Regions from separate parts of the Shewanella sp. MR-4 genome, predicted to be linked through region 1. Evidence: predicted binding sites of a transcription regulator. Region 1 holds the regulator's gene; each other region holds the start of a gene.

Region 1 (9,709 bases):
GCCCAGACCAATCGAAGAGCCGCAAATTGTACGTAATTGCGCTTTAACCTACAACAGAATCGACACTATCGTCCTGCGATACTTTCAATTTGCCTCATTTCCAGCGAGAATGCGCCCTAAGTTTTCGCTCTGTGAAGCTAAAGTGTTACTTAATGTTTTCACCCTTGTTGATAAATCAGCAGGATTGTTTAGCCAAGGCTAATAAAATAAGCGAAATAACACTGAACTAGGCAAGACAACTTAACTCAAAAACCATATTGAATGCCAAAGTCGTTATCATGCTTACCATAGCAACCAAAATGGTGGTGGAAAACGACTAAGACGATGATATTGCTCAAAGCATTCAATCGCTGAACAAGTTATCCTGCCCTATTGCCTCAACCCTCATGGGCTGAGACTGAATAATAAGACGCTACTCAAGTACGAAGCCGTTAATTTTATCATCTTTATCGCGTACCAAATTGTGCTATTCCAATCCCAGAACGGGGCGACAAAGACAATGCAAGAAGAGAGATAGACATGGTAGACCAATCACAATTGCGCCAGTGGGGCTGTAAAGTCATCGATATTGAAAAATCGGCCCTCGACAATCTTTATCAATATGTCGATTCCGTTGAATTCGCCCAAGCCTGCGAACTTATTCTCAACTGTACCGGCAAAGTGATAGTGATGGGGATGGGAAAATCAGGCCATATTGGCAATAAAATCTCGGCCACCCTAGCCAGCACAGGTACCCCAGCTTTTTTTGTCCATCCAGGTGAAGCCAGCCATGGTGACCTAGGCGTGCTCTCGGACAATGATGTGATTCTTGCGATTTCCAACTCGGGCGAGTCGAGCGAAATCCTCGCGCTGATGCCCGTTATCCAACGTAAAGCCATCCCAGTGATTGCCATGACAGGCAAGCCAGAATCCACCATGGCGCGTCTATCTAAAATTCATTTATGTATTGAAGTACCAGAGGAAGCCTGCCCGCTTGGGCTTGCGCCAACCTCAAGTACCACAGCAACCTTAGTCATGGGCGATGCCATCGCCATTGCCCTCCTGCAAGCCAAAGGTTTTACCCGAGAAGATTTCGCCATGTCCCATCCGGGCGGCGCCTTAGGTCGTAAGCTGCTGCTTAAGGTCAGCAACGTGATGCACAGCGGTGATGACTTACCTCTGGTTAAACACGATATCTGCATCACCGATGCCCTGTATGAGATCTCCAAGAAAGGCCTTGGCATGACCGCAGTTATCGATGAGCAAAACAAACTCGTGGGTATCTTTACCGACGGTGACCTGCGCCGCGTTATCGATGCCCAAGTCAACCTACGCACCACGCCGATTGCCGATGTGATGACGCGAAACTGTGTCACAATTACTGAAAACGTTTTAGCGGCACAGGCGCTGCAAGTGATGGATTCCAAAAATATCAACGGCCTGATAGTGATAGATAAAGACAATCATCCTGTCGGTGCGCTCAATATGCTCGATATGGTTAAAGCGGGAGTGATTTAATGCCACAGCAAGGTTTTTATGGCCCCATCAGCGACGATGTTTGGCAAAGGGCACAAAAAATTAAACTGCTGATCTGCGATGTGGACGGAGTGTTTTCCGACGGCCGCATTTATTTGAGCAACTCGGGGGAAGAACTCAAAGCCTTCCACACCCGCGATGGTTATGGCGTGCGCTCATTATTGACCAGTGGTTTTAATCTGGCGGTTATCACTGGCCGCCAGTCTAAAATTGTCGAAAACCGCATGACGGCACTGGGTGTAACCCATATTTATCAGGGCGTAGATAATAAATTCGTCCCCTATGAAGAGCTGCTGTCGCTCTACAATGTCACCCCAGAAGAAGTCGCCTATATCGGTGATGATATTGTCGACTTGCCGGTGATGAATGTGGTCGGCCTTGCCGCCTGTGTTGCCGATGGTCATCCCTATGTCCGCCAACATGCCCATTTTGTGACTCACTTAAATGGTGGCCACGGTGCACTCAGGGAACTCACGGATCTGCTCTTACTGAGCCAAAATAAGTTCACTTCCGCCCATGGGATGAGCATATGAGTCGTGTGACCCTCGCCATTATCGCCTTTTTTGGCACTGCACTGGTGCTATATTGGCAAGTGCAGCAAAAACGCGGTGGCGATACGGATGACAGCTTGAATGTCAGTGACAGACCCGATTACATTATCGAAGATCTGCGCAGCATTGAATTTAATGAGCAAGGGCAAGTTAACAGTCGCGTCACGGCAAAGCACATGGAACACTATGAGCTGAAAAACCAAACCGACTTTACTGCTCCCGTCTATCTTGTCTATCCCGACCAAGGTAAAGCAAAATGGCAGATCCGAGCCGACCAAGGTCGACTCAACAAAGATACCGGCAAGGTTGTATTAGAAAATAATGTTATTATCGATGCCATCAGCCCTGGTGAACCCATACAGACATTGTCCACCAGTTTTTTAGAACTCGATCTCAACACTATGATAATGACCTCTGACCGCATCATTTACGTCACAGGGAAAGATTTTAATATTCAAGGGCAAGGCCTTTATGCCGACCTTAACGCGCAGGAAGTGAAATTGACCAGTCAGGTAGTAGGAACCTATGAAGCAAAATAACATATTACTTGCCGGCCTAATGCTGATGACAAGCATGAGCGCCTTCACCAAGGTCGGTGACTTACAGCAAGAAGTTAAAATTAAGGCCGTCAGCCAAACTGCGGACATTAAAAACAATCAGATCATTTTCTTCGGCCCCGTAGAAGTCACCCAAGGTTCGATTAAAATCCATGCGGATCAACTACGTGCGTTTTCTGCCGAAGGGGACAACAGCAAGATTTTAGTGGCAACGGGTAATCCTGCGACCTACAGCCAGATCCTCGACGATGGGCGTCCAGCTTCTGCCAGCGCCAAAGAAATTCGCTATGAAATGGCGACTCGCACCTTGACCTTAACCGGCTCAGCCACCCTAGACCAAGCGGGTAGCCAAGTGACGGGGAATCTCATCCGCTACAATATTATTCAGCAAAAACTGATCGCTGAGAGCACGGGTAGCGGTGATGATCGCGTGATTACCATTATTCAGCCTGACAACTATCAGGAAGAACTCAAGAATCAGCCCACGGACAAACCTGTGAAAAAACAGGACTCTCAATGACCCAAATCACCTTAAAAGCACAGAATCTCGCTAAGAGTTATAAGAGTCGTCAGGTTGTGAAAGATGTCAGCCTGACGGTCAAAACGGGTCAAGTCGTCGGCCTACTCGGCCCAAACGGTGCGGGTAAAACCACGACCTTTTACATGGTCGTGGGTTTAGTGAAAAGCGATAAAGGCCATATCTTTATCGACGATGATGATTTAACCGCCGATCCCATGCATCTGCGCGCCCGCAAAGGCATTGGTTACCTGCCACAGGAAGCCAGTATCTTTCGCAAGCTGACCGTGCACGACAATATCATGGCGGTGCTGCAAACCCGTAAAGAGCTCAATCGCGATCAACGCGAAGAAGAGCTGGAACACCTGTTAGAAGAGTTCCATATCACCCATATTCGCGACAGCCAAGGCATGTCGTTATCGGGCGGTGAACGTCGCCGCGTCGAAATTGCCCGCGCCTTAGCGGCCAATCCAAAGTTTATTCTGCTCGATGAACCCTTCGCAGGTGTCGACCCGATTTCGGTTATCGACATCAAGAAAATCATCGAACAACTCAAGAGCCGAGGCCTTGGGGTACTGATCACAGACCACAATGTGCGCGAGACCTTAGACGTCTGTGAACATGCCTACATTGTCAGTCACGGTAATCTGATAGCCGAAGGAACTCCCGCAGAGATCTTAGACAATCAGCAAGTTAGGGCTGTGTACTTAGGTGAACAATTCAGGCTATAGTTACTTAAACAGAGCCAATTAGCCTTGAATTTTGGCTTAATAAGCGCCATCAATATGATAACAAGCGGCCTAAATTCACAATAATAACGTAGGGATCAGCGGTAACATGAAAGCGTCACTCCAGCTCAAACTGGGTCAACAGTTAACCATGACGCCACAACTTCAACAGGCCATTCGTCTGTTGCAATTGTCGTCATTGGAACTGCAGCAAGAGATCCAGCAAGCCTTAGACTCTAATCCTCTTCTCGAGCTGGAAGAGGAGCAATTTGACGCGCCTACCGAACGTAAGCAAGATATCGCCGATACCGACTTTAGCGAAACGACGGCTCAGCCACAGGAACAAGACAATTCCACCGTGGATATTGCCGAGTCGTTGACCAAAGAATCCCTGCCCGAAGAACTGCCCATGGACACCACTTGGGATGAAGTCTTTACCGCATCGCCAAACTCAGGTTCTGGTGCTAGCCGTGAAGATGATATGCCCTTTCAAGGGGAAACCAGTGAAGGCCTGTACGAACATTTAGAATGGCAGAAAAACCTTACGCCCTTCTCTGAAACCGATTTAGCCATCGCCACCGCAATTATTGATGCCATCGACGATCAGGGATATCTCACTCAAAGTACTGAAGATATCCTCGAGGCCATGGGCAATCCAGAGATAGAACTGGATGAAGTCGAAGCCGTGCTCAAGCGTATTCAACACTTCGACCCCGTTGGTGTCGCGGCAAAGGATTTAAGCGAATGTCTGCTTATCCAACTCTCCCATTTTTCGCCGGACACCCCACACCTCGAAAACGCCCGCATGCTGATCAAAGATCATTTAGATCTGATCGCTGCCCGCGACTTTAGATTATTAATGCGTAAGACCAAACTCAAAGAGGACGACTTAAGGGACAGCATAGCGCTGATCCAAACCTTAAACCCTCGCCCCGGTTTACTCATCACCCCTGTCGATGAAGAATATGTGATCCCCGATGTATCGGTATCGAAGAAAAACGGCCGTTGGGTGGTCGAATTAAACCCTGACTGCATGCCAAAAATCAATGTTAATCAGCAATATGCAGCCATGGCGCGCAGCACCAAAAGTCAGGCCGATAGCCAATTTATTCGCGGCCATCTGCAAGAGGCTAAATGGTTTATCAAAAGTCTTGAAAGCCGCAACGAAACACTGCTCAAGGTGGCAAACTGCATAGTGCAATATCAACAGGGTTTCTTCGAATACGGTGAAGAAGCCATGAAACCTATGGTCCTGAACGATATCGCCGAGGCGGTCGAGATGCATGAATCCACCATTTCACGGGTGACGACGCAAAAGTACATGCATACCCCAAAGGGACTTTTTGAACTAAAATATTTCTTCTCAAGCCACGTCGGGACTGATGATGGCGGTGAGTGCTCATCCACGGCAATCAGAGCCTTCATTAAGAAACTGGTTGCAGCGGAAAACCAGAAAAAACCATTAAGCGACAGCAAGATGGCGCAACTTCTGGCAGAACAGGGAATTAACGTTGCGCGCAGAACCATTGCGAAGTACCGAGAAGCGATGCTTATTCCCCCTTCCAATCAGCGTAAAAGTTTATAGCCTACAGTGGAAATCGGAGGACGTTTATATGCAAATAAACCTGAGTGGACACCATATCGAGATTACCGAATCGTTACGGGCATATGTTGAGGAAAAGTTTTCAAAACTTGAACGTCATTTCGAACAGATCAATAATGTGCACGTTGTGCTCAATGTTGAGAAAATGCAACAAATTGCCGAAGCGAGAATCAACCTCACCGGTGGTGAAGTCTTCGCGACTTCAGAGCATGCAGATATGTATGCTGCCATAGACGTCCTGATTGACAAGCTTGATCGTCAGGTTATTAAACACAAAGAGAAGTTAACAAAACACTAGCAATGGAACTTCGTACCATACTGCGGCCGGAGTGCACAACCTGCGCCACTCCGGGCAGTAAGAAAAAGGTACTGGAACTCATCAGCGACTTAGCCGCTGCCCAGTACCCCACCCTCTCATCTCAAGAGATCTTCGAAAGCCTAGTGGCGCGCGAAAAGATGGGGAGCACAGGTATAGGTAACGGCATCGCCATCCCACATGGTCGATTAACCGATATAACACAACCCATAGCCATATTGGTGAAATGTGAGGAGCCGATAGCCTTTGATGCTATCGATAAACAACCTGTCGACATTTTATTTGCTCTGCTGGTGCCTGCTGACCAATGTCAACAGCACTTAAGCACTTTGTCCTGCATGGCTGAAAAGCTTAGCGACAAACAAATATTGAAGCAATTGCGCAAGACGCATGATGAAACGGAACTCTATCAGGTAATCACTGGATGAAACTGGTCATAGTGTCAGGGCGCTCAGGCTCAGGCAAATCGGTCGCACTTAGAGTGCTTGAAGATCTCGGCTATTATTGTGTCGATAATCTCCCCTTGCCGTTGATTGGCAGCTTACTCGAACAGCTCAAGGGCAGTAACGATCTCGTCGCCATCAGCGTCGACGTGCGTAATCTGCCGGAGCAAGACAAGGTACTCGTCAAACAGCTCACAAGCCTGCCCGAGGGCACTGAACTCACCAGCTTCTTCTTAAATTCCAGCGATAAAGTACTGCTAAAGCGCTACAGCGAGACTCGGCGCTTACATCCCTTATCTAAGAGCCGAGTATCACTGCAAGAAGCCATCAAACTTGAAGGCAAATTGCTCGAGCCCCTGTCACAACAGATGGATCACTACATAGATACCTCGAATCTGAATATCTATGAACTCAGCGACCAAGTGCGGCAAATCCTGCTTGGCAGTGTCGATAAGGAACTGGTGATCAACTTCGAGTCCTTCGGTTTTAAGCATGGTATGCCAACCGAAGCCGACTTTATGTTTGATGTGCGCTTTTTACCCAATCCCCATTGGGAACCCGAGCTGCGCCCTCTCACCGGCTTAGATGAACCCGTTGCCGAGTTTTTAAATCGCCAGCCGCTTGTCAATAAGTTCATCTGGCAAATTGAGAATTTACTCGAGACTTGGTTGCCTCACTTAGAGCGTAATAACCGCAGCTATCTGACCATCGCCATCGGCTGTACCGGCGGTCAACACAGATCAGTTTACGTGGCCGAGCAACTGGCTAAACGCTTTAGCAACGGTAAACACAAAGTGAATGCCCGCCACCGAGAGTTAAGCCATGCCAAAGCTTGAGCGCCAAATCACCATCTGCAATAAACTCGGTTTACATGCCCGCGCCGCGACAAAGCTCGTGGTGTTGGCCTCAGAGTTTGATGCCAGCATTACGCTGATCCAAGGTGAAAAACAGGCCTCTGCCGCCAGTGTTTTAGGGCTACTCATGCTGGAAACGGGTATGGGTAAAACCATTACCCTGATTGCCGAAGGTCCAGATGCGGAGCCCGCGCTCAATGCCATTTGCGCGCTTATCGACGCTAAGTTCGACGAAGCCTGCTAATTGCCTCGACATCTCATCTCAATGCACCCTACCGTTATTCAGTACCCTGTTTGGTTTTGATTTCAGCACCTTATACCAGTAAAACACATTTGTGACTCGACGCCCTCCCGTGCGCTCAATTACAATATACTGCTGCGCTTTGGCTTAAGTCCTTTGGCTTAAGTTCTCAACAGCCAAACGCCCCATCCACTGTCGCTACCTTGGAGGAAACATGCCTGTAGAAGCCTCAGACAGCTTACAAGTCGAACAACGTCTCGACCAACTGAGCCATGCCCTCAATAGCGGTATGTTTGTGCATGTCAGGCAAATGCTGCAAAACATGGCGGCGTCAGATATCGCATTGATTCTAGAGTCCTCGCCCCCTAAGGCACGGCAAGTGTTATGGCAACTTATCGATCAAGATCAGCTCGGGGATATTCTCGATGAACTCAGTGAAGAGTTAAAAGATCCGCTTATCCGCGCTATGAGCCCAGAGCGAGTCGCCAAAGCCACCGCCAGCATGGATACGGACGATCTCGCTTATATTCTGCGAAGCTTGCCGGATACCGTCTATAAGCAAGTATTGCAGTCAATGAGTCTGCAAAACCGCCAGCGGGTCGAGCAGGCGCTCTCCTACCCCGATGAAACCGCGGGCAGCTTAATGAACACAGATACTGTGACCTTAAGACCCGATGTAAATATCGATGTGGTACTGCGTTATTTGCGCCAACGGGGCAACCTGCCCGACACCACTGACACCTTATACGTGGTGGATAAGCACGATCGCGTACTCGGCGGGGTAAAGCTTGCGGATCTGCTCACCTGCGATCCCAATACTCATATCAGCAGCATTATCGATACCGATATCGAGAGCATTCCCGTGGGCATGTCCGACAGCGAAGTGGCGCAACTTTTCGAGCGCCATGACTGGGTATCGGCGCCCGTGGTCGATAGTGAGGGCAAGTTACTCGGGCGTATTACCATCGATGACGTGGTCGATGTTATCCGTGAAGATGCCGAACATTCCATGATGGGGATGGCGGGGATGGATGACGATGAAGACACCTTCGCCCCTGTGGTAAAGAGTACCTTACGCCGCTCACTCTGGTTGACGATTAACCTGTTTGCCGCCCTGCTGGCGGCCTCTGTCAGCAATATGTTTGAAGGCACAATCGAACAATTCGCCACGATTGCGATTTTAATGACGATTGTACCGAGCATGGGCGGGGTCGCGGGCAATCAAACCTTAGCCCTAGTGATCCGCGGGATCGCCTTAGGCCATATTGGCCAGAGTAACGCCCGCTGGCTGATTGGCAAAGAACTCGCCATTGGCTTTTTGAACGGCCTCATGTGGTCGATTTTGGTGTTTATCGCGGTATTAGTTTGGAAAGATGATATGGCGCTTGCCAGCCTAATTGGCGGCGCAATGCTCATCAATATGACAGTCGCTGGACTGGCTGGCGCCAGTATTCCGCTGATCTTAAAGCGTTTAAAAGTAGATCCGGCGTTAGCGGGCGGTATGGTACTCACCACAGTCACCGATGTTATTGGCCTGTTTGCCTTCTTAGGATTAGCGACTTTATATTTAATGCACTAGTACTCAATCGGCTAAAACGAACAACAAAAATGGCGCCATAGGGCGCCATTTTTAATAGGTCGTTTAATACCAATCACATTAAATATCTAATCAGTTCAGAGCCTCACAGGCATCTCAATCCAAGGCGCATTGACGAAGAAATGGTTATTCCCTTTTAAGTCAATGTAACACGGGAGTGAGATGCCTGTGAGGCTCCCCAAGGGCGGGGTTGAACGTGCTTTATACTGCGTTTAAGGCTTTCGACAGAGCGCCACTATGCCTTCAAGCCTTCGCCTTGTCTAAAGCCCGTTTAACTCCCGCTGAATGAACAGATATTTAATACGATTGGTATAACCACTATTTTTTAGGTGGCTGAAAGCCATAGCCCGTTAAAATCGCTTGTCCCTCAGGGGATAAAATAAACTCGGCCAGAGGCGCGGCCGCACTATTGGCATCCTTTAACACCAATAAGCCATAGTCGGCGCCAACGGCTAACTCTGGCGGTAAATCGACAATCTTGAGGCTCGGCACTTCTTTTTGTGCCAGCACCGCATTGGTGCAATAGGTTAAGAACACGTCCGCCTGCTTATTTTCCATCACCCAAGCATAGGGATTGCGATCTTTGGGCGGTTTAGCACTCTCAGGCCCACCCGTTAGCTGCAATGCTTTGGTTTCTAATGTGGTTTTTGCATTAGCTTTTAAGGCCTCGGCTTTCGCAAACACGGCCCAAGCATAATCCCCCGCGGGATCGGCTTTTGGCGTTGATGTCCCAAGCTTTATTTGCGGCGCGAGCAGGGTGTCTAATAAGTTCGCACTGGTGAGTGGT
Region 2 (9,709 bases), 690 kb from region 1:
GATAAAGGCCAAGTGGTAAGCACCTTTAACATCGATGGCAGTGATGGCGGCAACATCCCTGTGACATGGGATGGTCTGAATGAAAATGGTGAGCCTGTCAGTGCCGGTAATTACACCATTAAGGCCAGTGGTATTGTCGATGGAGAATCTCAAGAGCTTGCTGTGTCGACCTATGCCCATGTGACAAGCGTTTCGTTAGGTACTGCAAGTACTGGGGCGATTCTCAATCTTCGCGGTGGTGCAGGCATTAAGCTCTCTGATGTACTTGCTGTATCCGAAACCTAATTTGTCAGTATTAAGTTGGACTTGGGTCCTTAATTGAATTGAGTGAAATGTAGAGGTGAATTATGTCGTTTAACATTGCATTGAGTGGCATTTCTGCTGCACAGAAAGACTTAAACACTACAGCGAACAACATCGCGAATGCTAACACCATTGGCTTTAAAGAATCGCGTGCTGAATTTGCGGATGTTTACGCTAATTCAATTTTCTCTAACTCTAAAACCGCCGTCGGTGGTGGTGTGGCAACGAGCCAAGTGGCGCAGCAATTCCACCAAGGTAGTTTGCAGCTGACCAATAACTCATTAGATCTAGCGATTAAAGGGGGCGGTTTTTTTGTGACCGCTTCTGAGATTGGTACCTTAGATCATCAATTTACCCGAGCCGGTGCATTTAAAGTCGATAAAAATAATTATATGGTTGATTCAGCTGGTAATTATTTACAAACTTTCCCTGTCGACAAGGACGGTAACTCGACTTCTGTGAGTTTAACCACCGCTAAACCAGTGCAAATTCCGGATACTGCAGGTAGCCCAGTTCAGACTGAAAACGTGACCCTGCAGATGAACCTTAATGCGAAAGAAGGTTCACTTGACCCTGCAGCCTTTGATCCGCTGGACTCTAAAACCTACAACAGTGTGACCTCAATGACGATTTACGACTCACTCGGTGAGCCGCATATCATGACCACCTATTTTGTGAAGCCAAACAACGGCTCTTACAACGGTGAAAACAACTGGGTTGCCTATTACGCAATTGATGGTAAGCAAGTGGATGTGTCTGGCCCAGCCGGAACTTACCAGACTGATACCAATGGCGATGGTACGGCTGATGGTACAGGGACAGCCCAAACCACAGGCGGTTGGAAAGGTTCGGTGTTGAAGTTTAACTCGGTCGGTGTGTATACCGGAAGCGATCCTGCGGTCGTGACAACTGAAGCATTGGGCGTGGGTGGTGCTGGTGTGTTAGGCCCTGGTGCCGATGGTACTCAAGATGTGACCATTAAGTTCAATGCACCGACTCAGTATTCGGCTCCGTTTGCGGCAACCGAATTAACGCAGGATGGTACCACTGTGGGTCGTTTAACCAACGTCGAAATCGGTGAAGATGGTTTGATCACCGCCAGCTACTCCAACGGTTCAACCGTGCCATTATCCCGGGTTGCCTTGGTTCGTTTTGCCAACGAGCAAGGTTTAACTCAAGTGGGCAACACTTCATGGAAGGCCAGCCTTGAGTCGGGTCCAGCGCTCGCGGGTGAACCAAACAGTGGTACATTCGGTAGCATTAGTTCTTCGGCATTAGAGCAGTCCAACATCGACTTAACGACTGAACTAGTGGATTTGATTTCGGCACAACGTAACTTCCAGGCCAACTCGCGTACCCTCGAAGTGAACAACACACTGCAACAAACTGTACTGCAAATTCGTTAAGCTGGTTTCTCCCTTTTCTAAGTGTTGCCGCTGGCGGCAACACTTAGCCTCTTTTAGCGCTATATTCATTTCTTTATTATCTTCTTCTATTTTATCAGTTAATTAGCTCAAAATTTTATTGGCATGATGCTTGCTTTGCTATTGTCAGGTTGAAAATTTGACGGAGCAGTCTGTGGACAAATTCCTCTACATATCCATGAGCGGTGCTAAGCAAAACATGAATGAGTTGGCTTTGCGTGCCAACAACTTAGCTAACGCCAATACCGATGGATTTAAGTCTGATATGGCGCAGGCCAGATCGATGCAAGCCTTTGGTGAAGGATTGCCATCGAGGGTATTTGCCATGGTCGAAACACCCTCCGCCAATTTTCGTGCAGGTCCGATTAAAACCACTGGGCGGGATCTTGACGTTGCCATTAAAGGTGATGGTTGGTTCGCCGTACAGGCAAAGGATGGTAGTGAGGCTTACACCCGTTCAGGCAGCTTAAGTTTTGACTCGACAGGGTTATTGCATAACGACCGTGGTAATCCAGTGATGGGTGATGCGGGGCCGATAGTGTTACCGCTGCCGATTGAAAAAGTCACCATCTCACAGGATGGCATTATCTCTGTACGTCCTCAGGGCGCGACAACGGAGGTGATCGAAGAGGTGGGCCGGTTAAAGCTAGTTAATCCAGGTAACGCACAAATGATGCGCGGCGAGGATGGACTGTTCCGTTTGGTGTCGGGAGATCCTGCGCCAGCCGATCCGAATGTGTTTGTTGAAAGTGGTGCTGTAGAGGGCAGTAACGTCAATCCAGTGGATGAGATGGTGTCCTTAATCGACCTACAGCGACAATTTGAATTGCAAGTGAAGATGATGAAAACCGCGGAAGAAAATGACCGAGCTTCATCTTCATTAATGCGGATTAGTTAGGAGATAAATTATGCATCCAGCGTTATGGATTAGTAAAACTGGCTTAGACGCACAGCAAACCGATATTGCGGTGATTTCAAACAACGTCGCGAACGCCAGCACCGTCGGCTACAAAAAGAGCCGCGCAGTCTTTGAAGACTTACTCTATCAAACCGTTAACCAAGCGGGGGGCATTAGTGCCTCGAATACTAAATTACCCAATGGGTTAAATATTGGTGCGGGTACCAAAGTGGTGGCCACTCAAAAAATGTTTACCCAAGGCAATATGTTGACCACGGATAACTCACTCGATCTGATGATTGAAGGCCCAGGCTTTTTCGAAGTACAGCTACCCGATGGCACCACTGCCTATACCCGTAATGGTCAATTTACCTTAGATGATACTGGGCAAATTGTAACGCCAGGTTCGGGTTACGTTCTGCAACCTGCAATCACGATTCCCGATGATGCGACCAGCATTACCGTGTCTGCCGAGGGGGAAGTCTCGGTGAAAACACCGGGCACGGCGGAAAACCAAGTCGTGGGGCAGCTCAGCATGTCCGACTTTATTAACCCATCGGGTTTAGATCCTATGGGACAAAACCTGTACACCGAAACAGGTGCCAGTGGTACGCCTATCCAAGGCACTGCATCACTCGATGGTATGGGGGCGATTCGTCAAGGCGCGTTAGAAACCTCTAACGTGAATGTGACCGAAGAGCTAGTGAATCTTATTGAAAGTCAGCGGATCTACGAGATGAACTCCAAAGTGATTTCGGCGGTGGATCAGATGCTGGCTTATGTGAATCAGAATTTATAGAGGCACATTATCATGGCTAGATATTTTATATTGGCCGCTGCGCTCTTGCTTACGGCATGTAGCTCCACCTCCAAGAAACCGATTGCAGATGATCCTTTCTATGCACCGGTTTACCCCGAAGCGCCGCCAACCAAAATTGCTGCTACGGGATCCATTTACCAAGACAGCCAAGCGGCCAGTCTCTATTCGGATATTCGCGCCCATAAAGTGGGTGACATCATCACTATCGTGTTGAAGGAAGCGACTCAGGCGAAAAAGAGTGCGGGTAATCAGATCAAAAAAGGCTCTGATCTGTCGCTCGACCCTATTTATGCCGGTGGTAGCAATGTGTCGATTGGCGGGGTTCCCCTCGATCTGCGTTACAAAGACAGCATGAACACTAAGCGGGAATCCGATGCCGATCAAAGCAATAGCTTAGATGGCAGTATTTCCGCCAACGTGATGCAAGTACTCAATAACGGCAACTTAGTGGTGCGTGGCGAGAAATGGATTTCCATTAATAACGGCGATGAGTTTATCCGAGTGACCGGCATAGTACGTTCACAGGATATCAAGCCTGACAACACTATCGATTCAACCCGTATGGCCAATGCGCGTATTCAATACAGCGGTACTGGTACCTTCGCCGATGCGCAAAAGGTGGGCTGGTTAAGCCAGTTCTTTATGAGCGATTGGTGGCCCTTCTAAGGAGTCGTATCATGAAATTGAAACTGATTTTAGCGGTTGCCATGCTGGCATTTTCACTTCCTAGCCAAGCAGAGCGCATTAAAGATATTGCCAATGTTCAAGGGGTTCGTAGTAACCAATTGATTGGTTACGGCTTAGTCGTCGGTTTACCGGGCACGGGTGAGAAGACCCGTTATACCGAGCAGACCTTTACCACCATGCTGAAAAACTTTGGGATTAACTTGCCCGATAATTTCAGACCCAAAATTAAGAACGTGGCCGTGGTGGCAGTGCATGCGGACATGCCAGCCTTTATCAAACCTGGTCAAGAATTGGATGTCACAGTATCAAGCCTAGGTGAAGCGAAAAGCTTACGTGGCGGTACCTTACTACAAACTTTCCTTAAAGGGGTTGATGGGAATGTGTATGCGATTGCGCAGGGCAGTTTAGTGGTCAGCGGCTTTAGCGCCGATGGTTTGGATGGTTCTAAAGTCATTCAAAATACGCCAACCGTGGGTCGTATTCCTAACGGCGCGATCGTTGAACGCAGCGTAGCAACGCCATTTTCGACTGGCGATTATTTGACGTTTAACCTACGCCGCTCGGACTTTTCGACCGCGCAGCGTATGGCCGATGCAATCAATGACTTGCTTGGCCCCGATATGGCGCGGCCATTGGATGCGACCTCTGTGCAGGTCAGTGCTCCAAGGGATGTGTCACAACGGGTGTCCTTTTTAGCCACACTCGAGAATATCGAAGTGGAGCCTGCTGATGAGTCTGCCAAAGTGATCGTGAACTCCCGTACGGGTACGATTGTGGTTGGGCAGAACGTCAAGTTATTGCCAGCCGCGGTGACACATGGTGGCTTGACTGTGACTATTGCCGAAGCGACTCAGGTGTCTCAACCTAATGCGTTAGCGAATGGTCAAACGACGGTGACCAGCAATAGCACAATCAATGCGAGCGAAAGTAATCGCCGTATGTTTATGTTCAATCCTGGCACGACCTTAGATGAGTTAGTGCGAGCCGTAAACTTGGTGGGCGCGGCCCCTTCAGATGTACTTGCTATCCTCGAAGCGTTAAAAGTGGCAGGTGCTTTGCATGGTGAACTTATCATCATCTAATTTCTGTCGGGAAAATCATGGAAAAGCTTTCAAGTTCATCACATTTTCTTGATCTGGGCGGGCTCGACTCCCTGCGCGCCCAGGCTCAGAAAGATGAGAAGGGCGCCTTGAAAAAAGTCGCCCAACAATTTGAAGGCGTTTTCGTGCAAATGCTGATGAAGAGCATGCGTGACGCCAACGCAGTGTTTGAATCCGACAGCCCACTCAACAGCCAATACACTAAATTTTATGAGCAAATGCGGGACCAGCAGTTATCCGTCGATTTATCGGATAAAGGTGTGCTGGGCCTTGCAGACATGATGGTGCAGCAATTATCCCCCGAGTCGAGTCAGTTTACGCCCGCATCCGTGCTGCGTAATGACGGTGGTATGAAGCTGCAACATGATGCGAAAGCCTTCAATATTCCAGCTCAAGCAACCTCGGCAGCTGAAACTCAAACTGCGGCTGCGCCAGTCGTTGCCGCGCAAGGTGTTCCGGCATCGATTGCACGCCCAAGTGCTAACGTGGATAACGGCGATGGCGTGACGTCCTCCTTAGATATTGATAGACCTGAGCGTTTGCTGGCCATAGATACGCCAAAGCCCGCTTGGTCAGAGCAACCCTTATCGCCAATCGAACCTGTGATCAGTGGCCAAATCTTGCCGACGGCGGCATTTAGGGAAACACAAAAGACCCTCAAATTTGGTAGTCGGGAAGAGTTTTTGGCGACCCTCTATCCTCATGCAGAAAAAGCCGCCAAAGCCCTTGGCACTCAACCCGAAGTGCTCTTGGCACAGTCAGCCCTTGAGACGGGCTGGGGTCAAAAAATTGTCCGTGGCAATAATGGCGCGCCAAGCCATAACCTGTTCAATATTAAAGCCGATCGTCGCTGGCAAGGTGATAAGGCTAACGTGAGTACCTTGGAATTTGAGCAGGGTATTGCCGTTAGACAAAAAGCCGATTTTAGGGTGTATGCCGATTTCGAGCACAGTTTTAACGATTTTGTTTCCTTTATTGCTGAGGGTGAGCGTTATCAGGCGGCGAAGAAAGTCGCGGCGTCACCAACTCAGTTTATTCGAGCATTACAGGATGCTGGTTATGCCACCGATCCTAAATATGCTGAAAAAGTCATTAAAGTTATGCAGTCCATCAGCGAAGAGCTGAAATCGATACTGCCAGGAGAAGACAAATGATCATTCTTCATAGGATGTTAGTGTTGGGGAGTATCGGCTAATGGCTATCGATCTATTAAATATTGCCCGTACAGGCGTACTCGCATCCCAGTCACAACTGGGAGTGACCAGTAATAACATCGCCAATGCCAACACCGCGGGTTATCACAGACAAGTGGCGACGCAAACCACGTTAGATTCACAACGTCTTGGTAATAGCTTCTATGGCACAGGTACGTATGTCTCTGATGTTAAGCGTATTTACAATGACTATGCTGCACGCGAATTGCGGATTGGCCAAACCACGCTGAGTGCGGCCGAAGCGAGCTACGGCAAGTTGAGCGAGCTTGATCAAGTCTTCTCGCAAATCGGCAAAATAGTGCCACAGAGCTTGAACGATTTGTTTTCAGGGCTAAATAGTTTGGCGGACTTGCCTGCAGACTTAGGCATTCGTAGCTCGACCTTAAACGATGCCAAACAATTGGCGAACAGTTTGAACCAGATGCAGTCGACGCTGAACGGACAGCTGACTCAAACCAATGATCAAATCACGGGTATGACGAAGCGTATCAATGAGATCAGCACTGAACTTGCTAATCTAAACCTAGAGTTGATGAAGTCGCCAAACCAAGACGCCATGTTACTGGACAAGCAAGATGCATTGGTACAGGAGCTGAGTCAGTACGCGCAGGTGAATGTGATCCCCTTAGAAAACGGGGCCAAAAGCATCATGCTCGGCGGCGCAATTATGCTGGTTTCGGGGGAAGTCCCCATGTCGATCAGCACTGCGACGGGTGACCCTTTCCCGAATGAACTGCAGTTGATGTCGACCATTGGCTCCCAAAGTGTACGTGTCGATCCTACCAAGTTAGGCGGCCAGCTCGGTGCCTTGTTTGAGTATCGTGAACAAACTCTAGTGCCAGCGGGGTTAGAACTCGACCAACTGGCGCTTGGGGTTGCCGATAACTTTAACAAGTTACAGGCGGAAGGATTCGATCTTAACGGCCAAGTGGGCGCCGATATCTTTAAGGATATCAACGATCCTCTAATGTCTATCGGTCGTGTGGCTGGATTTTCCGGTAACACAGGTAATGCGACCTTAGGTGTCAATATTGACGATACGAGCGCTTTATCGGGTGGCTCCTACGAGCTGTCTTTTACGGCGCCAGCCACCTATGAACTCAGAGACACACAAACCGGCACTATCACACCGCTCACCTTAAATGGCACTAAGCTCGAAGGTGGCGCGGGATTCTCTATTGATATTAAAGCCGGCGCCATGGCTTCTGGGGATAGATTCGCGATTCGTCCCACCGCGGGAGCGGCGAATGGTATTGAAGTGGTGATGACAGATCCCAAAGGCATTGCCGCCGCTGCGCCCAAAATCACCCCAGATGCAGCGAACTCAGGCAATACTCAAGTGAAGGTAACGCAAATTACCAACCGCAGTGCGGCAAACTTCCCGACAACGGGTAGCGAGCTCACCATTCAATTGAATACCACGGCTGTGCCGCCAACCTTTGAAGCCTTCGATGCCAATGGTACATCCCTTGGCGCTCCAGCGGCATATACGCCACCCAGCATTAGTGCGTTTGGCTTTACCTTTGAAGTTGATAGCAGTGCGGCGGCCGCAGGCGACAAATTCACCTTCGATTTATCCTTTTCCGAAGGGGATAACACTAATGCCTTGGCAATGGCTAAACTCAGTGAAACCAAAGTGATGAATGGCGGCAAATCGACGCTTGCCGATGTGTTTGAGCAGACCAAGCAAGATATCGGCAGTCAAACCAAAGCGGCCGAAGTTCGAGTTGGGGCGGCTGATGCGATTTATCAACAGGCTTACGCCAGAGTAGAGAGCGAATCAGGGGTGAACTTAGATGAAGAAGCTGCAAACCTGATGCGTTTCCAACAGGCCTACCAAGCGTCTGCGCGGATCATGTCAACCGCCCAGCAAATTTTTGACACCCTACTGACCTCAGTGCGTTAGGAGAAGTGACGATGAGACTATCAAGTGCGCAGCTCTTTAATCAAAGCATTAGTAGTGTGCTGCAAAAACAAACGGCTACGAGCAAGATTTTGGATCAGCTCAGCAGTGGCAAAAAGGTCAATACCTCAGGGGATGACCCGGTTGCGGCTTTAGGTATCGATAACCTGAATCAACGCAATGCCTTAGTCGATCAATTTATGAAGAATATCGACTATGCCACCAATCATCTTCAACAAACAGAGAGTCAGTTAGGCCAAGCAGATACCTTAATATCCAGTATGAAAGATTTGATGTTACAGGGTTCAAACGGCAGCCAAACATCTGAGGAGCGGCAAACTATTGCCGATGATTTGCGCAAGAGCCTTGACCAGTTATTGACGATTGCGAATACCAAAGATGAATCGGGCAATTATTTGTTTGCGGGTAATAAGACTGATACTTTGCCATTCCAATTTGATGCCAATGGCAAAATTGTCTATCAAGGTGATTCTGGTGTCCACAGTGCCATAATCGCATCAGGTATACAGCTTAATACCAATGTCGCTGGTGATACCGCATTCATCAAATCCCCCAATGCCATGGGCGATTATAGCGTCAATTATTTGCCATCCCAGCAAGGGGAGTTCAGTGTTACCAGTGCAAAGCTTGACGGTGTAACGCCTTCACTTTCCGACTATAAGATTAATTTTTTAGATGATGGTGCGGGTGGTATTAATGTGGAAGTCACTGATACTGCTACCCCTGCGAATGTGATTTCAGCCGCAGCACCTTTTGATCCCTCAGCATCAATCAATTTTGACGGCGTTAAGCTAAGCATTGAAGGTGAGCCAAAGATTGGTGACAGCTTCACCCTTCACCAAGAAGCTGAAGTGAGTATTTTCGACACCTTTAGTAAGGCTATCGACCTATTTGAAAATGGTGAACAAGTACAAACTCCTTCAGGTCAATCAGAATTGGCACAGTTATTGAATAATGTTCAGAGTGGTGTCAAACAAATCAGTCAGCAACAAGGCTTAGCAGGCAACAGTTTAAAAGTACTGGAAAAATATACTGATAAGCATACTGATGAAAAGTTGATCAACACCTCGGCGTTATCCAAGTTGGAGGATGTCGACTATGCCACTGCGATTACTGAATTTGAAAAGCAACAACTTGCGCTCAATGCGGTATCCAGTGTGTTTAGTAAAGTGGGCTCAGTATCGTTGTTTGACTATATCTAGAGCCCGCCTCGCCCAAAACAACAGAGTGCGCCACTTTTGTAAAAGTGTCTCTGAGTTTAATAGGGCAGGTTTTAGATAGAAATAGGCTATTGGGTTGATGATTGAGCAACTAATAGCGAGTCAATGATTAACCAATA
Region 3 (9,709 bases), 680 kb from region 1:
TAGCAAATTTAACGCCGGAGCGGCCGCGCAAGTCCGTTCAAACAGTACTAAAAAGAGCAGCGAAAGCGAGCAATCGACTCAGGTTGCGGCTAAATCGACTCAACAAAAAGGTGACTCAGTTGTCATTACGGCTCAAGCTCAACAGCTACAAGGAGCTCAAACCAAAATGGCCAGTCTTCCAGAAGTCGACCAAAAGAAAGTAGCTGAAATCAAGCAAGCTATTGCCGAAGGTCGCTATAAAATTGATCCCGAAAAGTTGGCGGCCAACATTGCCAGCTTCGAAGCTGAATTGAATGACCTCAATAAAGAGTAACTATGACAGAAATAGCTAAACTGGTAGATCAACAACACGCCCATTTGGCTGTTCTTAAACAGATTATTCTCAAGGAAAAAGGCGCTTTGGTTGACCAAAACGCCGATTTGCTTTTATCGCTTGCGGAGCAAAAATCAACATGCCTGCAAGAACTCAAGGCCAACGATGACTTACTGGCCAATCACAGCGATAAATCCTTACTCACCTCGCAAGTAGAACTATCCCATAAAATGGCCGCCGTAAAAGAGGCCCTTGCCGAATGTAAGGATCTTAACGCTCAAAATGCCAGTCTCATCGAGATGAATTTGGCGAGTCTAAACCGTTTTGCCCAAGCCTTACAGGCGAGCCGAAACGCGACTACTCTAACCTATAACGATAAAGGCAGAACCTCGACCCTTTCTAGCTTAGGCAATGATTTAAAAGCATAAGTCGAGCAATAAATAGTAAACGGGATATAAACAAAAGCCGCGCTAAAACTGAGTGCGGCTTTTGTTTATCGGTACAGCAAGGACTAGCAGCACCTGCACTAGCGCTAAAACCTACCTAGTGCTAAAAATAGGTAACGTCTTTAATTCTTTGTGGGCGGCTCTGCTGTTGGTAAATTTGCCATACCTTGGCAAAATCAAGTTCCAACTCGGTCACATAGTGATCCCCTGCCGGATAACTTTTTACCACTCTCGCGCCGCGGATCACCCCAGTCACAGAAGCTTTAACATTGTCATCTGTCAGCATCCAATCACTGACACTGCTATTGGCAGTGATCTTCTGTCCATACACTTGTTCAGCCAGCTCACGATAAGCCACGATTTTTGAGGCCTGCATCGCCATCAATACTCGTTGGGACTGCTCTTTAGCCGGTTGAGTCTCTAGCGGGGCATAACCTATGGCCGTCAGCTTAGGAAAACTGCTTGGCGGCACATCTTCCCACTGAACATATTTATCTTTGGCAGCACACCCTGTCAGTAGGAGCGCCGCAACAATGAATAGGTAGCGTTTCATTTTCCATCTCCTAGCACTCGCACTTCATTCATACCAGGGCTCGACTGGCGATATAAAATCCCATCCTGAGAGATAACTTGCTCTGAAGGCTGCATGTAATTGCTCAACTCTTTTTGGGTTACATAGGTTTGAGAGGCTGACACTACGCGGTTATTACTCAGGGTGACAATCCGAGTGTTGATTGCCATGCCATTGGTCGTGGGACTCATCGTCGATACCACAACATGGTCAACGGGTAAGTTGGTTGAAAGCTTTTGCCAATCGCGCGTCAAAATAAAATCGCCATCAGCCGTCACACTCAACCCATTACCTAAATTCAAATCCACCACATTAAACATAAAGCTATGCAAAGACGTCATTAGCCCTTGCTGGAGCTGCTGCGCCAGCGCATTGGTGCTACTCAAGTCCCCCACTAACACAGGCGTGGCAACAACGATAGGTTGGTCGGGACGCAAGGCATCATTCTGCTTGACTAACTCAGTCACAATGCGCTGTGCTAGATGATTAATTGTCGCCGTAGGCGGCAAACCATTGCCGTCAGCTAAGCTAGGTTTGGGCGGTGCCACGGGTTTAGTCGCACACCCAACCAGCACTAACAGTGCCAGAGGAATGAATGCACGCTTAAGCATAGGAGTAACCTCGTCATCAGTATCAATGTGGCCCAGAGGGAGCCGCAATCTTTGCCATAAAGCAAGCAAGTATTAGACCAAGTCAAAATATTGCGCTTCATGAACTCTTCAGATTATCGACAAATCTATTGATAACTTTATCCCTTTACCACGATAAATCAGGCATGCAATTTGCTTAGAGCCATAAAGCACTGCCAGTAAACTGACTCATCCCAGCAATTTTAGTTAAGGGCTTATTGATGAACATACTAAGAAAGAACTTGCTCATAATCAGCAGCCTACTGCTATTTGCTGCACAGGCAAACGCCGAATGGGTCGAGGCCAGTGGAGAAGCGGTGATCACCAATGGCAATATCGCCCAAGCACGTGAAGAAGCCATCAATCAAGCGGTGAGTTATGCCACGCTCAGTACCGGTATCCAGATCACCAGCGAACAGCAAACGACTAATGGCAACTTAACGCAAAACAGCTTTGCAATTAATCGTTATGCCCAGGCGATTAGCATTCAATTGGTGAGCGAGCGTATTCAAGGCAACAAAATCTATGTTTCCCTTAGGCTCGATCTCAATGATGACCCAACCCAGCAATGTCCTGCAGGCCAATTAAAGGCAGCCATCTTAATTCCCCAAGCGCAAATAAAAGATCGAGCACAGTTACGCTACGGACAATTATCGGGATTTGAAGAAGTCATCTCCGAGAAACTGGGTAATAGTATTGATGGCTTCTCATCTACTGGTTTTAGCCATATCCATGCCAAAGAGCGGCTTGATATCGCACAGGAACTTGTCGATATCCGCGGCTATCGACTCCCAAGCTGGTTGAGTGAAATCACCGATAGCCAATATATTTTATTGCCACAAATCATCGATATATCGACAGAGCCTGTGCAATCAACCTTTATGGGGTGGTGGGATGAAGCGCCACTCAGACAATTCCAATTTAAGCTCAGTCTCTATCACGGCATTAGCGGCGAGGAAGTGTGGAGCAAAACCTACAGTACCTCTGCCCCGTGGGAGTTTGAAGAACAGGCCATAATAGCCCCTAATAGTGATCGATTTTGGCGTTCATCCTATGGCAGAAATATCAGCCAAATCATGCAAGAAGCAACTCGAGATATAGACAACACGCTCAATTGCAGACCACTGTTGGGGCAAGTCGTCAGCCGTCAGGGCGATAGAATTATCCTTAACTTAGGTCGCAAACACGGCATTCGAGTTGGCGATAAATTTCAGGTCGTGCTACAACAAAACTTGCCTGATAGGCTCAACGAAATGCGTGCCGTCGCCACCAAGAGCCGGGCAACGGTAAAAATCGAACAAGTCAGCGAAGAGAGTGCAACCGCGGTCCTCGTTGACCAAAATGCGGCTTACAATGTACAGATAAACGACATAGCGCTTAAGATTTAACCAACTAAATCATAAGCCTTTTAATCAAAGATAAAACCAGTATAATCACTGGCGTCTCTTCATAGCTCAACAGGATAGAGCAGCCGCCTCCTAAGCGGCCGATCGGGGTTCGAGTCCCTGTGGAGAGACCAGATAGTGTGAAACTAGATTTAGATTTAATAGCTTCATTTCCTAATTTTTCTCAAAAAAGTATACTTACCTCGCGTAACCCACTCATCCTGAATAATCCGTAATATACCGAGGACAGCTTTTTTGGCTCATACCTATATACCTTTAGATACCTATCGCCGTAAGTGGATTTTTAACCACAAAGACTTGCCTGTGAGCGATGATGACAAGACTGGCATTCTGCCGCTGACGGACAAAAGCGCCATGCTGGTTTGGAATCAGTGGATTAGCAATAAAAGTAGCCGCGCCGAGCAGTTTACTAAAGGGGATTGGGCCGCTAAAGCCAACGCATGGGTCAAAACGGATCATTGGCAGAGTGCGTGGGACAGTGAAGATAATAGCCTACCCGAGATGTTGGCCGAGTTTATCCAGTGGCCAGACGATACTCAGGTCTTTTTTTGCTACGAAAAATATCAAGTGATAGAGACTCGTTGGGATGTCTTTGTCCGCAATTGGAAGTGCTTTCTGTTTTTCGATGATGGCCCAATCCTGATCTCACCAAAGCAAAAACAAGCGGTTATGTTTGAGCAAAACGGCCAATATAAGTTAGGGATTCGTGGCTAACCACATAAACTAAACGAAGCGCGCTATTATACCCACCTATCGCTTTCTTAATACTCGACAAATAAAGCTGCGCGGTCTAGTTAAAATCTCCGGCGATAGCCTGCACAGATTAGGCTATCGCTCCCCTTTGGTATCGATTAGTATCGCTTGGCAATCAACAGATTAATCTTCGTTTGAGCCGTCAATCCCATGGATACGCTCAGCGACCATAACTAAAAAAATATGAGGTGTATGATGAAGTTACTCTCAACCCTGACGCTAACTACCGCTTTGCTTTTACCGCTATTCACCCAAGCTAAAGAAGTCTCTGGTGTCCAAGTCGCCGACAGCATCACGCTCAACGCTCAGACGCTGCAATTGAATGGCGTTGGTGTTCGCAGCAAATTCTTTATGGATTTGTATGTGGGTAGCCTGTATGTCCCCACCCCGAGCAAAACCATGACCGAGGTGATCAATGCCCCGGTTGCGGCGATTCGCCTTAATATTACGTCTGGAATGATTACGTCCGAGAAAATGCGTGATGCGATAACCGAAGGTTTTGAGCACGCAACCGCCGATAATACGACCGACATTCAGCCACAAATTGACGCCTTTATGGCGCTATTTAAGGATGAAATCAAAGAAGGCGACCAATTCACCTTGATCGCCAACAAAAGCCGTGGCGTTACCGCCTATAAAAATGGTCAAGAACAAACCACAATTGAAGGGGAAATGTTCCGCCAGGCCTTACTTAAAATTTGGCTAGGAGAAAAACCAGCCCAGAAGAGCCTCAAAGAGGCCATGCTGGGCCAGTAATTAAAATCGGAACTCGAGATCCAAGGCCGCAGCGCCTTGGTTATCGATGTCGAGCGCCGCTTGATGAGTAACTTCCAACTCACCATTGAAGTAGTAACCCGCGTAAAGATTCAGCGCAATGGCCGGCGTAGCTTGCCAACCAGCACGCAGATAACTCACCCACTCGTTAGTCTCCACCACGGTATCTTTATCGGCGACTAAAAATCGCTCGGTGCGGCGTGAATTACCAAAGCCAACATTCCATGCAGGGCTCACTTGATAACTCAACTCCAAACCCGCAGGGCCACTAAATCCCGCTTGGAAGGGGTTAGCTAACCGCCAACAATCATTAATCTGCCAACTCACCGCCAGATAAGGCATAGTGCGCACTTCATCGATATCGTTTAAATACGCAACGCCAAAACCGAGCATATTGCCCGACTCGAAGGCATACATGGCCGACGCAACCACACCATAACTCTGTGCATTGCTAGCTGACGCAGTATCAGCATAGGCATATTGAAGTTGTGGCGACAACATAAAGGACCAATGCTTATCCATCCGATAGCTAAGGGATAGGCCCGCGCGGTAACGGTCGATATTTTCCCAGGTTTCACCCGCATCACTAAACAGGCCTGCGGCGTTATTCGCCCCCGTTAAACGGATATTGCGCCAATCGTAGTCGAGTCTGTCGTAACCGACACGCATTCCAATAGACCATTGTTTATCCAGTGGAATATTGACGCTGGCGTTGAGTAATAAACTGTCCCGCTGCAACTCGGTATCGCCATTGGCAACCGAGGCTCTCTGGGTACTAATCTGCGATACGCTCAACTTAAAGGGTTTATATTGCTTAGGTGCTTCTGCCGCTGATGCACAAAAGCTTAAAAGCGGTATTAAACTCACTCCCATGCAAACTAGGCTATGTTTTATGCTAACTCGAGAATCAAGTGATTTAGTCACGCCTGCTCCTTGCGTTACTGTTAAGTCATTTGTTGCGGATAATACGCTCGATTTCAAACAAAAGTTCACTCTTTTCGAAGAAGATACAAACTGATACCAACCGCTTAATGTTGTTACACCCGATAAGCTTTTAAGAACATCTCGGCACAACCCCGAATATACTGCTCACGCTCCCCCAATAAGCTCTCCGTCTCCAGTCCCAGCTCTAACCTGAGTTTCAACTCACCAAACAACATTAAACACAAACGTACCGCGCAGTGATGCGGTTGTGAAAAGCGATACACTCCAAGCGCTTCAACCGCCCCTAAATATTTTGTCAGCATCGCAAGCATATGCTGTGGCCCCGCCTCAAAAAACAACCTTGAAACTTCAGGGTGGCTCTCAGATTGCGCCACACAGGCTTTAAATACGGTAATCGCCTCAGGGCTAACGATCATTTCGCCAAATTGCAGCGCAAATTCGGTGAGGGTCGCTTCGGGTTGGCTTGGGTCACTGAGTAAGTCGGCATTTAAGTTATGGCCAACGCATTTGGATTCAATCGCCGCCACAAACAAATCATCTTTACTGCCGTAGTGGGAGTACACCGTTTGTTTGGACACGCCCGCCTGTTTCGCCACTTCATCCATGCTGGTGTGGGGAAATCCTTGGCGACAAAACAAATCAATGGCCGCCACCAGCACTTGCTGTTTCTTTTGTTCACTGCGGCTCATCGGGATATCGAAGGACTGAGTCATATCTTCACTCAAGGTAGCAACATAATTAATTCGTATTAGTTAAGCACAAAATAGACTAGACAGTCTAGTTCCGCACAACTAGACTAGCAAGTCTAGTTACATAAACTTAACCTAAAGGTTACATGGAAGGATTTAAATGGACCTAGCTGCCCGACGTTTTTGGCGTGCATTTTACGTTTGCGTGATTGCCGTCTCCACCTTAACGGCCTGTCAAAAGGAAGTGACAGAACATGCCAATGCTGCGCAATTGCAAACTGTGACGACGGCACCACTGCGCTTGTCGACTAGCTATCAGAGTGAGCAAGTATTCACTGGCACGATCCGCGCGGGTAATACCACGGGCGTAGGCTTCGAATTATCGGGTAAGCTCAGCGAGTTAACTGTCGATAGCGGCGCTAGGGTGACCCAAGGGCAAGTATTGGCCAAGCTCGATACCCGCTTGCTCGATGCCGAACATCAGGAAATCCAAGCCAGTCTGGCGCAAACCCAAGCCGATGTTGACCTTGCCACCAGCACCCTCAACCGAAATCTTGAGCTTAAAAAGTCTGGTTATGTCTCAGAGCAGTTGCTCGACGAGAACCGCACACAACTGGCAAGCCTAGAAGCTGGCAAAAAGCGATTATTGGCCTCTCTACAGGCAAACCAGCTTAAACGCGACAAATCACAGCTACTCGCGCCCTTCAATGGCATCATCAGCCAGCGGCAACACAACCTAGGGGAAGTGGTCGAAGCAGGTAGTCCAGTGTTCATTTTAGTTGGCAGTGTGAATACCGAAGCCTATATCGGTGTCCCGGTCGCGGTCGCACAGCAATTCGTCAATGGGCAGAATGTGACCGTGAGCGTCCATAATCAGCAATTTACCGCCAAGATTGCCGGGATCAGTGCCGAGGTTAACCCCATTAGTCGCACCCTGCAGCTGCGGATCAGCCTGCCGGAACATGCCAATGTGATCAACGGTGAAATCGCCTATTTGCATCAACAACAAACCGTCGAGCAAGCGGGCTATTGGGTGCCAGTATCGGCACTTATCGATGGGATCCGCGGCCGCTGGAATATCTATGTAACTACGCCGCCTTCACATTCAACTTCCGATAGCGCTTCAACTCAGATAGAGCGTCGCGATGTTGATATCCTCTACACCACTCAAGATATGGCCTATATCCAAGGCGCGATTAAGGCCGATGAACAATATGTGACTCAAGGCTTGCATAAGTTAGTGGTGGGCCAAGCCGTTTCTTCCATCGCGTCGACGAGGTAATCATGATTAAAGCCTTCGTTGAAAATGGCCGCTTAGTCAGCCTAGTGATCGCCCTACTGCTGGTCGCTGGATTTGGTGCGATATCCAGTTTGCCACGCACTGAAGATCCGCACATCACTAACCGATTTGCGTCGGTAATCACCCCTTATCCCGGCGCCTCCGCCGAGCGAGTCGAGGCACTTGTCACCGAAGTATTAGAGAATCAGTTGCGTCGCCTCGAGGAAATCAAGCTCATTCAATCCACCTCAAGACCCGGCATATCGGTGATCCAATTAGAGCTAAAAGATACAGTCAAGGATACAGATCCCGTCTGGTCTAGGGCGCGGGATCTGTTAGCCGATGCCAGAAACACCCTCCCCGATGGCGTACAGACATCAACTTTAGACGATCAAGTCGGCTACGCCTATACCGCCATTTTAAGCCTAGTGTGGAACAATAGCAGTCAACCTCGGGTGGATATGCTCAACCGCTACGCCAAGGAATTACAAAGCAGGCTGAGACTCTTATCCGGCACCGACTTCGTCAAACTCTACGGCGCGCCCGAGGAAGAAATTCTGGTGCAGCTCGATGGCTATAAGATGAGCCAATTGCAATTAACGCCGGGAACCATAGCGAAAATCTTAAGCAGCGCCGACAGTAAAATTGCCGCGGGTGAGATCAATAACAACAATTTTCGCGCCTTTGTTGAAGTCTCTGGTGAACTCGACTCCCAGAGCCGCATTCGCCAAGTACCATTGAAAGTCGATACTCAGGGACAAATTATTCGTTTGGGCGATATCGCCCACATCAGCCGCCAACCTAAAACCCCCGCTGACAGCATCGCCCTTGTTGATGGCGAGCAGGGCGTGTTTGTCGCGGCGCGTATGCTCAACAATACCCGCGTTGATATCTGGCAGGGTCAAGTCAAACAGCTGGTCGATGAATTCAATCAAGAACTGCCTGCTAACATCAAAGTACAATGGTTATTTGAGCAGAACAGCTATACCAGTGACCGCCTCGGCGGATTAATCATCAACCTACTACAAGGATTTGTGATTATTCTGGCGGTCTTGCTGCTTACCTTGGGCTTAAGAAACGCGATTATCGTCGCCCTGTCACTCCCCTTGACCGCCCTCTTCACCTTGGCCTGTATGAAATATATCGGCCTACCCATTCATCAAATGTCGGTTACGGGTCTAGTCGTTGCACTTGGGATCATGGTGGACAATGCCATTGTGATCGTCGATGCCATCGCCCAGCGTCGCCAACAAGGAATGAGCCGCTTACGCGCGGTAAGTGAGACCTTACATCACCTCTGGCTACCCTTGGCGGGATCAACCATCACCACCATTTTAGCCTTTGCTCCTATCGTGTTGATGCCGGGTGCTGCGGGGGAATTTGTCGGGGGTATCGCCATGTCGGTGATGTTTGCCCTGCTGGGTTCCTATGTAATTTCCCATACCTTGATCGCAGGCCTTGCGGGACGCTTTAGCCTCGAAGGTAAACATCCTGTCTGGTACCAACATGGCATCAATGTGCCTTTAGTAAGTGGTTACTTTCAAGCAAGCCTAAGATTTGCGTTAAATCGCCCATTACTGAGTGCTACCTTTATCGGGATAATTCCCCTGCTAGGGTTTTATGCTTCCGGCAAAATGACTGAGCAGTTTTTTCCGCCGTCGGATCGGGATATGTTCCAAATTGAGCTGTATCTCGCGCCCCATGTCAGCCTCGAAAACACCTTAAACCAAGTACAGTTGATGGATAAGCAATTGCATCAAATCGAGGGCATCACTCAAGTCGATTGGGTTGTGGGGGGCAATACCCCTTCGTTTTATTACAACTTGACTCAGCGCCAACAGGGAGCCACCAACTATGCTCAGGCCATGGTGAAAGCCAGTGACTTTGAGCGGGCTAACGCCCTC

What was found. The regulator sigma-54, encoded in region 1, starts transcription at its own class of promoters, with help from an activator protein. The targets are predictions, from matches to a motif close to GTTGGCACGNNNNTNGNNT.
Region 2: the regulator sigma-54 is predicted to act here: its motif matches at 1,827-1,845, upstream of flgF (flagellar basal-body rod protein FlgF).
Region 3: the regulator sigma-54 is predicted to act here: its motif matches at 2,100-2,118, upstream of SHEWMR4_RS06570 (flagellar assembly protein FlgT).

The regions. Positions count from the first base shown of each region.
Region 1 covers NC_008321.1:777,471-787,179, reverse strand. Annotated here, with positions in the region: gene SHEWMR4_RS03540 (KpsF/GutQ family sugar-phosphate isomerase) at 520-1,497, shown strand; gene kdsC (3-deoxy-manno-octulosonate-8-phosphatase KdsC) at 1,497-2,048, shown strand; gene lptC (LPS export ABC transporter periplasmic protein LptC) at 2,045-2,605, shown strand; gene lptA (lipopolysaccharide transport periplasmic protein LptA) at 2,592-3,143, shown strand; gene lptB (LPS export ABC transporter ATP-binding protein) at 3,140-3,871, shown strand; gene SHEWMR4_RS03515 (RNA polymerase factor sigma-54) at 3,978-5,453, shown strand; gene hpf (ribosome hibernation promoting factor) at 5,482-5,769, shown strand; gene ptsN (PTS IIA-like nitrogen regulatory protein PtsN) at 5,772-6,215, shown strand; gene rapZ (RNase adapter RapZ) at 6,212-7,066, shown strand; gene SHEWMR4_RS03495 (HPr family phosphocarrier protein) at 7,053-7,328, shown strand; gene mgtE (magnesium transporter) at 7,540-8,904, shown strand; gene SHEWMR4_RS03485 (molybdate ABC transporter substrate-binding protein) at 9,241-9,709, opposite strand, start outside.
Region 2 covers NC_008321.1:1,467,851-1,477,559, forward strand. Annotated here, with positions in the region: gene flgD (flagellar hook assembly protein FlgD) at 1-285, shown strand, start outside; gene flgE (flagellar hook protein FlgE) at 348-1,709, shown strand; gene flgF (flagellar basal-body rod protein FlgF) at 1,882-2,625, shown strand; gene flgG (flagellar basal-body rod protein FlgG) at 2,636-3,424, shown strand; gene flgH (flagellar basal body L-ring protein FlgH) at 3,437-4,111, shown strand; gene SHEWMR4_RS06645 (flagellar basal body P-ring protein FlgI) at 4,123-5,214, shown strand; gene flgJ (flagellar assembly peptidoglycan hydrolase FlgJ) at 5,232-6,386, shown strand; gene flgK (flagellar hook-associated protein FlgK) at 6,427-8,352, shown strand; gene flgL (flagellar hook-associated protein FlgL) at 8,364-9,572, shown strand.
Region 3 covers NC_008321.1:1,453,797-1,463,505, reverse strand. Annotated here, with positions in the region: gene flgM (flagellar biosynthesis anti-sigma factor FlgM) at 1-313, shown strand, start outside; gene SHEWMR4_RS06585 (flagella synthesis protein FlgN) at 316-741, shown strand; gene SHEWMR4_RS06580 (LPP20 family lipoprotein) at 863-1,312, opposite strand; gene SHEWMR4_RS06575 (FlgO family outer membrane protein) at 1,309-1,941, opposite strand; gene SHEWMR4_RS06570 (flagellar assembly protein FlgT) at 2,181-3,347, shown strand; tRNA gene SHEWMR4_RS06565 (tRNA-Arg) at 3,403-3,478, shown strand; gene SHEWMR4_RS06560 (DUF2947 domain-containing protein) at 3,600-4,079, shown strand; gene SHEWMR4_RS06555 (chalcone isomerase family protein) at 4,314-4,874, shown strand; gene SHEWMR4_RS06550 (DUF6268 family outer membrane beta-barrel protein) at 4,875-5,765, opposite strand; gene SHEWMR4_RS06545 (TetR/AcrR family transcriptional regulator) at 5,930-6,550, opposite strand; gene SHEWMR4_RS06540 (efflux RND transporter periplasmic adaptor subunit) at 6,687-7,808, shown strand; gene SHEWMR4_RS06535 (efflux RND transporter permease subunit) at 7,811-9,709, shown strand, end outside.